3 regions of the Microbispora bryophytorum genome follow, and region 3 is predicted to be linked to each of the others. Evidence: riboswitches for the same ligand, from Rfam matches in the RefSeq annotation. Region 3 holds a riboswitch; each other region holds the start of a gene.

Region 1 (3,266 bases), on a different contig from region 3:
CGGCGGCCTCCAGGCCGGAGAACCGGACCACGTCCATCAGCACCGCGCCGCCCGCCAGCACCGGCAGGGCCACGCTCGTCCGCACCCGCAGCAGGTGCGGCGTGGCCACCACGGCCAGCAGGTAGACCGCCAGGAACCACAGCAGCTGGCCGACCGTCCGCGCGGCCACGTCCACCGGTTGCGCGGGCACTCCGAGAGCCACCAGGAGGTGGGGGAGCGGCAGCCACACGACCGCCAGCGGCACCACCGGCCAGGCCAGGCGGCGCACCCGCCGCGCCGTCCACTCCCGGGATGTCCCGCCGCGGCGGGCGGCGGACCTGAAGCTGATCGCGTTGGCCGCGCCCCCGGCGAAGAAGACCAGCGGCATGACCTGCGAGATCCAGGTGACGTACGGCATCGCCGCCAGGGCGTTGCCCGTGGTCAGCCGTCCCTGGGCGTACGACAGGACCGGCATCGTCCAGTGCTGGACGACCACCAGGACCATCCCGAAGACGCGCAGGACGTCGATGAAGCGGTCCCGTGGCGCGGCCGGGGCCCGTTCGGGGGCGGGGGGAAGCATGGTCAGGGACACGGGGGCCGCCTTCGCTGTGTCGTGCCGCCACGAGGGTGAGTCACGCGGGTGGCGGGGCCGGGGTGGGGTTCCCCGGTGCGCGGGCCTGTGGGGCTCGATCCTGGTGGCTTTGGGTCTGTGGGGCTCGGAGCCTGGGGTTCGGCTCTTCGGGCTCGGGCTCGGGCTCTGTGAGGCTTCGCGGTCTCGCGGTTCCGGTCCCGCCGAGCACCTCAAGCGTCCCGCCGCGGCCCCCTCCGGCACAGCGACGCGGTCCCTACATCCGGCCATGGGCGACCCCCTACCGCCGGGGTGGGGTATGCCCTACCACTCCCGCGTACGCGCAGGCCGGCGGCATGATCAACCCATCGCGGGTCTGCCCGCCCGTCGTGGACGCGGTCCGCGCGGTCGCGCTCGACCTGGGAGGGCCAGGGGAGGCGCCGGGCTGATCCCCCCGGCGTGCTGAGCGGTGCAGGACGGGGCGGGGGTGGACGCGGCGTGAGGGATTGGTACCGTTGCGTCCGACGCGCGCCGCGCAGCGAAGTCCGGTGAGAATCCGGCGCTGTCCCGCAACTGTGGTTCCCCGTTCTCCGAGGACGAGCCAGGTCGCCTGCGCTGTGCGCCGACGCAATCGACCCTCGTGGAAAAGGGTGATCCGTCGCTTCCAGCGGGTCCCTCGATTCCCGGCATTCCCCCTGATGGAGGACCCTCGTGAGGCCCGTACGCACGGCCGTCGCGGGTGTGGTGCTGGGCGTGCTCGCTCTGGCCGGCTGCGGCCAGACCGACGGCGCCGCCACGTCCGCGCCCCCCGCCCCCGCCGCCTCGGACAGCGCCGGTCAGGGTGCCTTCCCCGCCACGATCCAGGCGGGCAACGGCGCGGTGACTATCGCCAAGAGGCCCGAGCACATCGTGTCGCTGTCCCCGACGGCCACCGAGATCCTTTTCGCGATCGGCGCGGGCGCGCAGGTGGCGGCGGTGGACGACCAGTCGGACTACCCGCCCGAGGCGCCCAAGACGTCGCTGTCGGGGTTCAAGCCCAACGTCGAGGCGATCGTCGCCGCCAAGCCCGATCTCGTGGTGCTCGCCAACGACCTGGAGGGCGTGGTCGCCGGGCTCGCCAAGGTCGGCGTGCCGGTGCTGCTCGAACCCTCCGCCGCCAAGCTGGACGACACCTACGACCAGATCAGGGACCTCGGCGCGGCCACCGGCAACGCGGCCAAGGCCGACGAGGTGGCGAACGGCGTCAAGCAGAAGATCGACGCCCTCGCGGCGGCGGCGCCCAAGGGCAAGGAGCTGACGTACTACCACGAGCTGGACGTCACGCCCTACGCGGCGACGTCGAGCACGTTCATCGGGCAGGTCTACAGCCTCTTCGGGCTGAAGAACATCGCCGACGAGGCGCCCGACGCGGCGGGCGGCTATCCCAAGCTGTCGGCGGAGTTCATCGCCAAGGCCGACCCCGACCTGATCTTCCTCGGCGACACCAAGTGCTGCGGCCAGAACGCCGCCGCGCTGGCCAAGCGGCCGGGCTGGTCCGGCCTGTCCGCCCTGAAGAAGGACCGCGTGGTGGAGCTGGACGACGACGTCGCCTCCCGCTGGGGGCCGCGGGTCGCCGACCTCGCCCAGGCCGTCAGCGACGCCGTGCAGAAGGCGGCGAGCTGAGCCGGTGGTGACGCGGACGCCCCTGGTGGTTCGGTGAGCGGTGGTGCGGTGAGCGGTGATGCGGTGAGCGGTGACGCGGTGAGGCCGGTGGTGGCGTGATGACGCCGGCCCGGCCGCGCGGCCGGGCGCTGTTGGTCGCGTCCGTCGTACTGGCGGCCAGTCTCGCCCTCGGCCTGATGGCGGGCGCGGCCGGCATCTCGCCCCGCGCCATCGCGCTGGCGCTGCTCGACCGGCTGCCGCTGGTGTCCGTGCACTCGGGGCTCGCACCGGTCGAGGAGGGGCTGCTGTTCCAGCTCCGGGTGCCGCGGGTGCTGCTCGCCGCCGTCGTGGGCGGGCTGCTGGCCACGGCCGGGGCCGGTTACCAGGGCGTGTTCCGCAATCCGCTGGCCGATCCCTACCTGCTCGGGGCGGCGGCCGGGGCCGGCCTCACGGTGACGCTCGTCGTGGTCTTCATAGGCGGAGACGCCGGGGTGGGCGCGGTGCCGATCGCCGCCTTCGCCGGGAGCGTCGGCGGGGTGTTCCTCGCGTACGCGCTTGGCCACACGGCGGGCCGGGGCGGCGGCACCGCGACGCTCGTGCTCGCCGGGGTCGCGGTCACCTCGTTCCTCACCGCCGTCCAGACCTTCGTGCAGCAGCTCAAGGTGGACGAACTGCAGCGGATCTACTCCTGGATCCTCGGCGACGTCGGCGGCGGCTGGGACCAGCTCCGCATGATCGCGCCGTACGCCGTGGTGTCGACCGTCGTCATGCTGCTGCACGGCAGACTGCTCGACGTGCTGTCGGTGGGCGACGAGGAGGCGGTCAGCCTCGGCCTGCGCGCGGCGCGCGTGCGCTTCGTCGTGCTGCTGGCCGCCTCGCTCGCCACCGCCTCGGCGGTGGCGGTGAGCGGGCTGATCGCGTTCGTCGGGATCGTGGTGCCGCACGTGGTCCGGCGGCTCGCCGGCTGGTCCTATCGGATCGTGCTGCCGCTGTCGTTCCTGGGCGGCGCGGCGTTCCTCGTGCTGGCCGACACGATCGCGCGTACGGTGCTCGCGCCGGCCGAACTGCCGATCGGGGT
Region 2 (3,266 bases), on a different contig from region 3:
GCGGTCTCGCCGTCGCTGGTGACCTCCAGGATCTCGGTGCACAGGTTGGACAGGTGGATGACGTTTCCAGGGCGCGCGGTCTGGTTGGAGGCGCGGTTGGCGGCGTCCTTGAACGTCATCCAGCCGTTGCCGGTCTGGGCGAGCGTGCGCATCATCCGGGCGTACAGGGCGCGGGCCGGCACCTGCCGGACGTGCCGCCCGGCGGCCTCCAGCTCGCGGTAGCGGGCGTCGAACGCCTCGCCCCACAGGTCGGTCAGCTCGGGGGCCTCCTTGGGGTCGAACAGCGACCACGTGCCGTCCGCCTCGACCCGGCGCATGAACTCGTCGGGCACCCAGTTGGCCAGGTTGAGGTTGTGGGCGCGGCGCGACTCCTCGCCCGTGTTGTCGCGAAGCTCCAGGAACTCCTCGACGTCGGCGTGCCAGGTCTCCAGGTAGACGCACGCGGCGCCCTTGCGCCTGCCGCCCTGGTTGACGGCCGCCACCGACGCGTCGAGCGTGCGCAACCAGGGGACGATGCCGTTGGACAGGCCGTTGGTGCCCCGGATCAGGGATCCGCGCGAGCGCACCCGCGTCCAGGCGACGCCGATGCCGCCGGAGTACTTCGACAGCCGCGCCACCTGGCCGTACCGCTCGTAGATGCTCTCCAGCTCGTCGCGGGGCGAGTCGAGCAGGAAGCACGACGACAGCTGCGGCCGGCGCGCGCCCGAGTTGAACAGCGTCGGCGAGCTGGGCAGGTAGGCCAGCGTGGACATCAGGCCGTACAGCTCGGCCGCCTCGGCCACCGTGTCCGACAGGCCGCAGGCGACGCGCAGCAGGAAGTGCTGCGGGTGTTCGAGCACGCGCCGGGTGACCGGGTGGCGCAGCAGGTAACGGTCGTAGACCGTGCGCAGTCCGAAGTACTCGAACCGGTCGTCGGCCGCCGGGTCGATCAACGCGTCGAGCGCATCGGCCTCGCCGGCCACGAACGCGGCGATCGCATCGCCCAGCAGCCCGGCGGCGTGGGCGGCGGCGACCGACTCCGAGAAGGTGCGCACCCCCTCGGCCGCGGCCTCCTCCGCGATCAGACCGCTCAGCAGCCGGGCCGCCCGGCGCGAGTTCTCCGGGTCGGCGATGACCCCCGCCGCCGCCTCCTCGATCGCCTGCCGGACGCCCGCCGCGTCCACCGCGCCGTCCGCTTGGGAGTGGGCCTGCCGTACGGCAGGGGCAGAGGCTACGGAGACGGAGGCGGCGCGGCGCGGGGCGCCGGGTCCGGGATCTCCCGCCGAAGCCCGCGGCCCGCCGCGCTGCCCTGACGCGGGGTCCGCGGACGCGGAGGCCGGGTCGGTGATGGTCATGATGCCTCTCCTCGTCGTTGCGTGTCCCGGCCGGACCGGAGGGGAGGCATGCCGCGGCGCACGCGCACGAGAGGGAACCGTGCCGTGACGAAGCGGCGAGCCCACCCTCGGGGCCCGGCGCGGGGCGCGCGCCCATGCGCGCGCGTCACTGGCAGGTCTTCGGACTCGCGGGCGTCCGGACGGGCTCGCGCCCGCCGGTCCTACTGGCCGTCGCTTCCCGGGCGCGCTCGCGCCCAGTGCTTGCCGACACGGTGCCTGAGGCACAGTGCCGTGTGACGGCGGTCGTTCCCGCTCACCGCTGCGGGGCAGTCCCGGATTCGCACCGGGTTCCCTCTTGCCTCACCCCAGGTGAACCAGCAACGCGATGGATCCTACATCTTGTGGCCCTTCCCGCAAGCACCCCTACAAGTTGTGTTTCTCACCGAACTCCGAGATCATTGAGAAGCAGGGCCGTACGGCGTGCCTCGCCGACGAGCCATTGGCTGAAGTCGTCGCCGTCGAGCCACATCGGCGTCCAGTCGTTGCGGTCGCACAGGCTCCGCCAGCCCGGAGTGTCGGTGACGGCCCGGCACAGGTCGAGCAGGGCGTCCTGCCCTGGTGTGCCGCGCGGGGCGATCAGCCCCGTCCAGTCGGCGTACACGACCCGGACGCCCGACTCCGACAGCGTCGGCGCGTCCACCCCGGGCAGCCGCTCGGCGGAGGAGACCGCGAGCGGCCACAGCCGTCCGGCGCGCACGTGGGGGGCGACCTCGCGCCTGCTGCCGAACCCGAGCGGGAGCCGGCCGTCGAGGACCGCGGCGACGGCCTGCGCCCTGCTGCCGAACGGGACGTAGTCGAGCAGACGGGGATCGGCCCCCAGTCCCCGCGCGGTCATGCCGAGCAGCAGGTGCTCGGAGCCGCGGTCGGCGCCGCCCGCGACCCTGGGCCCCCCGGGGTCGCGCAGCAGCGCGGCGGCGAACTGCTCGAACGTGCGGTAACCCGAGTCGGGCGAGGCGACCAGCACCTCCCACTCCCCCGTCAGCCGCGCGAGCGGGACGGCCCTGGCGACCAGGAGCGGGTCGCGGGCCCGCGCGCAGGCGGCGAGCAGCGCGGGATCGGCGATCACCAGGTCGGCCCGCGGCCCGCCCTGCCGGGCGAGAGCCGTCCCGCCGTCGCGGGCCTCCCGCCTGATCTGTACGGCCCGGGCCCACCCACGCCCCTCGATGAGCGACTTGAACCCGGCGGCGACGTCATCCCCGCAGCCTCCGGGCGGGCCCGGGACGGCCAGGGAGAGCTCCCCGCGGCGTCTTGGCGCCTGAACACCGCACGCGCCCGCCAGGGCCAGGGCTCCCAGCGCGAGGACCGAACGGCGTCGCATGTCGGCACCCTCCTACCCGAAGAGCCCCTTACACGCACAGACTATGAGCAACTACCCCAAGTCACCACATAACGGACGCTACGACTGCGGCGATCGATGGGCGCGTTGGCGCCCCTCCTCGAACAGGAGGCGCAACTGGTGGCCGTGCATGGGCCGCGCTCGCACAGGGCGCCGAGAATGAGGATCCGGACGGACGACACGCGACTGCTCTTGCGCGAGTGGTCCATCCTGCGCAACACCCGTGGATCCGGATCCGGGACGGCGTCAGATACAAAGGCAGCCATGGACGATGTCGTCGAGCACCGTTACGGCCGGGACGACATGCGGCTGGTGAAGGCGTCCTTCCGTACGCATCGTTTCGTTCCTCACGCGCACAGCGAGTACGCCGTCGCGGCCATCGAGCGCGGGGTGGAGGCCGTCCGCTACCGCGGCGCCACCGAACACGCGCACGCGGGCAGCCTGCTCCTTCTCGACGCCGACACCATCCACGCCGGCCGCCCCGGCATCGCCGAGGGCTGGGACTACCGGGTCTTCTACCTCCCGCCGGTGCTGCTGGCGGAACTCGCCGGGCACCG
Region 3 (3,266 bases):
GACCCGGTGACGACGCGCAGGCGCGGCACGCCCAGCGTGTCCGCGTTGCGCCTGACGCGGTCCGCCCGCACGGGGTCGCGCTCGACGGCGACCGCCCGGCACGAGGGATGGACGCGCAGCCACTCGATGGCCACGCTTCCCGAACCCGCGCCCACGTCCCACAGCAACTCGCCCGGCAGGGGCGCCAGCTTGGCCAGGGTGACCGCGCGCACCTCCTGCTTGGTCAGCTGACCGTCCGACTCGTACGCGCCGTCCGCGAGCCCGGACGCCCATCCCGGTGGCTCGGCGTCCGGGACGTCGGCGCAGGTCACCGCCACGATGTTCAGGGCCGGCATCGGCCCGGCGCCCGTCCAGCCGGCGCCTGTCCAGTCGGCCGCCGTGCCGTCGTGGCGCGATTCGGTCGCCGCGCCGAGATCGCCGAGGACGGTGACGCGGCTCGCCCCGTAGCCCCGTTCGGTCAGCAGGGCGGCGACCCGCGCGGGCGTGTCCGCGTCGGCGCTGAGGACGAGGACGCGGCGGCCCGGCGCGAGCGCGGCGGTCAGCGCGGCGAGCGGACGCCCGACCAGGCTGACGGTCTCGACGTCCTCGGCGGGCCAGCCGAGCCGCGCGCAGGCCAGGGTGACCGACGACACGTGCGGCAGCACGCGCAGCCGCTCGGGTCCGAGCAGCCGGGCCAGCGTCGCGCCGATCCCGAAGAACATGGGATCGCCGCTCGCCAGCACCACGACCGCGCGCCGCGCGTGCGCATCGAGCAGCCCCGGCAGCCCTTCGACCAGCGGCGACGGGTACGGCACCCGCTCGGGGGCCACCGACGCGGGCAGCAGCGCGAGCTGCCTGGCCGATCCGACAACGACGTCCGCGGCGACCAGCTCGGCGCGCGCGGTGTCGGTGAGACCGGCCCAGCCGTCCGCGCCGATCCCGACGACCGGCACCGGCCTCATCGAGCGGGCTTCCTGAGCAGGTAGGTGTCCATGACCCAGCCGTGCGCCTCCCGCGCCTGCGCCCTGAGCCGCCGGATCTCGCCCGCGACCTCGCGCACCGGCCCGGCGAGGAGGATCTCGTCCTCGGTCCCGACGTACGCGCCCCAGTAGACGTCCGCGTCGGCGGCCTCCGGCAGGTCGGCGAACGCGCATCCCGCGTCGAGCATCACCACGAGGTCGTCGGCGGCCTCGACGTCGGCGGGCAGGCGGCGGCCGGTCGTGATGTGCAGCGGCCTGGCGACCCTGGTCAGGCTGACGCGGTGCCGCGCGGCCAGCGCCGACACGCTGCTGATCCCCGGGATCACCTCGTAGTCGAACGGCTCCCCGCCCCTGGCCAGGACGTCCTCGACGATGGCGATCGTGCTGTCGTAGAGGGCGGGGTCGCCCCAGACGAGGAACGCGCCGACGCCGTCCTCGGGCACCTCGTCGGCGATGAGCCGCGCGTAGACGCCGGCCCGGCGGGCCCGCCAGTCGGCCACCGCCTCCGCGTAGGCGCCGCTCGTCCGGTCACGTTCCGGGTCGCGGGCCTCCACCGTCCGGTACGGCTCCCGCGCGTGGGCCGCGATCAGCTCGCGCCGCAGCCGCACCAGGCCGTCCTTCTCCGCACCCTTGTCGAGCAGGAAGAACACGTCCGCCGACGCGATCGCCGCGGCGGCCTGGAAGGTGAGGTGGGCTGGGTCCCCGGCTCCGATGCCGATGATGAGGACGCGCTTCATAGGTCACGAGTATGGACCACGGCTTGACGTACCTATGCCGACGGTGCACGCTCTAGAGGACAAATACAGACAGAGGCGACGGTGTGCAGGAACCTGGTGCGAATCCAGGACGGTCCCGCCACTGTGACCGGGGAGTGTCCCCGCTGGTGACCACGGCCGAGACGGCTGGAAGGTCGGGCGACACGATGACCCGGGAGTCAGGACACTGACCCGTTGTCCTCCATCACCGGGGCGAGCGACCCCGTGAGGAGAAGGCACATGGCTCAGCCGGCCATTCCCGTATCCCGGCCCCTGCCGGTCACCATCCCCGTACGCGAGATTCTGCCCTGGGCGATCTTCGCCGCCGTGGTCGGGCTCATCCTGGTCTACTTCGTCGGCGCGGAGCAGGGCGCCACCCACCTCATCAGCGGGCACATCGTGCACGAGTTCGTGCACGACGGCCGCCACCTTCTCGGCTTCCCCTGCCACTGAGGCCCGCCCGATGCCCACCATGCGCGCCCTGCTGGTGCGCGGCATGCTCGTCGGCCTCGCGGCCGCGCTGCTCGCCTACGTCGTGGCCTGGTTCGCCGGCGAACCCCAGGTCGCCGCGGCCATCTCCATCGAGGAGACCCGGGCCGCCGCGACCGGGGAGGCCGCCGAGCCCGAACTCGTCAGCCGGATCGTCCAGGAGACCGCCGGCCTCCTGACCGCCCTGCTCGTCTACGGCGCCGCACTCGGCGGTTTCTTCTCCATCGCGTACGCCTTCGCGCACGGCCGCCTCGGCGCCCTCGGCGCCCGCGCGACGGCCCTCGTCGTCGCGTCCGCCGGATTCGTCGCGGTGTACGTGACCCCCGTCCTGAAGTACCCGCCCAATCCCCCGGCCGTCGGCAACCCCGACACCATCGGCCGGCGGACCGCGCTGCACTTCACGATGATCCTGATCGCCCTGCTGGCCGCCGCGGTCGCGGCGTACGCGGGCCGCGCCCTGTCACCCCGGTTGGGCGGCTGGAACGCGACCCTCGCGGGCATCGCCGTCTACGCCGTCCTCGTGGGCGTCTCGTACGCCGTGCTGCCCCGGATCAACGAGGTCTCCGGCGACTTCCCCGCCGACACCCTCTGGTGGTTCAGGGTGTCGTCGTTCGGCGTCCAGTTCGTCCTGTGGGCCGCCATCGGACTGCTGTTCGGCGGCCTCACCGAGCGTTCCCTGCGCCAGGGCGCCCGCGCCGGGGCGCGAGCGCATCCGGCCGCGACCGCCTGACTCCGCATCAGCCGAGGGCCTCCAGGAGAGAGGTGAGGGCCGGTCCGAGAGGGACGTCGAAGGTCATCAGCGCCTCGCCGTCGCCCCGGGTCGGCCCCTGGTTGATGATCGCGACGGGGATCGAGCGGGCGGCGGCGTGCCGGACGAATCGATACCCGGACATGACGGTCAGCGAGGATCCCAGGACGAGCAGCAGACCGGCCCGCTCGGTCAGCGCGTAGCACTCCTCGACCCGGGACGGCGGCACGTTCTCGCCGAAGAACACCACGTCGGGCTTGAGCACGCCGCCGCAGCCCCCGCAGTCCACCGTGCGGAACGTCTCGATCTCGTCCA

The links. Region 3 has a riboswitch for cobalamin ahead of ACGFIB_RS19820 (CbtB domain-containing protein). Riboswitches for the same ligand answer to the same signal wherever they lie in the genome.
Region 1: another riboswitch for cobalamin. It lies ahead of ACGFIB_RS02840 (ABC transporter substrate-binding protein); the one in region 3 lies ahead of ACGFIB_RS19820 (CbtB domain-containing protein).
Region 2: another riboswitch for cobalamin. It lies ahead of ACGFIB_RS12845 (ribonucleoside-diphosphate reductase subunit alpha); the one in region 3 lies ahead of ACGFIB_RS19820 (CbtB domain-containing protein).

What each region holds. Positions count from the first base shown of each region.
Region 1 is NZ_JBICTF010000001.1:615,305-618,570, reverse strand. It holds gene ACGFIB_RS02845 (acyltransferase family protein) at 1-571, opposite strand, end outside; cobalamin riboswitch at 1,043-1,179, shown strand; gene ACGFIB_RS02840 (ABC transporter substrate-binding protein) at 1,259-2,209, shown strand; gene ACGFIB_RS02835 (FecCD family ABC transporter permease) at 2,308-3,266, shown strand, end outside.
Region 2 is NZ_JBICTF010000003.1:793,014-796,279, reverse strand. It holds gene ACGFIB_RS12845 (ribonucleoside-diphosphate reductase subunit alpha) at 1-1,334, opposite strand, end outside; cobalamin riboswitch at 1,468-1,707, opposite strand; gene ACGFIB_RS12840 (Bug family tripartite tricarboxylate transporter substrate binding protein) at 1,753-2,691, opposite strand; gene ACGFIB_RS12835 (AraC family transcriptional regulator) at 2,974-3,266, shown strand, end outside.
Region 3 is NZ_JBICTF010000005.1:510,019-513,284, forward strand. It holds gene cbiE (precorrin-6y C5,15-methyltransferase (decarboxylating) subunit CbiE) at 1-941, opposite strand, end outside; gene cobF (precorrin-6A synthase (deacetylating)) at 938-1,696, opposite strand; cobalamin riboswitch at 1,761-1,924, shown strand; gene ACGFIB_RS19820 (CbtB domain-containing protein) at 1,955-2,167, shown strand; gene ACGFIB_RS19825 (CbtA family protein) at 2,178-2,933, shown strand; gene ACGFIB_RS19830 (NAD-dependent protein deacetylase) at 2,941-3,266, opposite strand, start outside.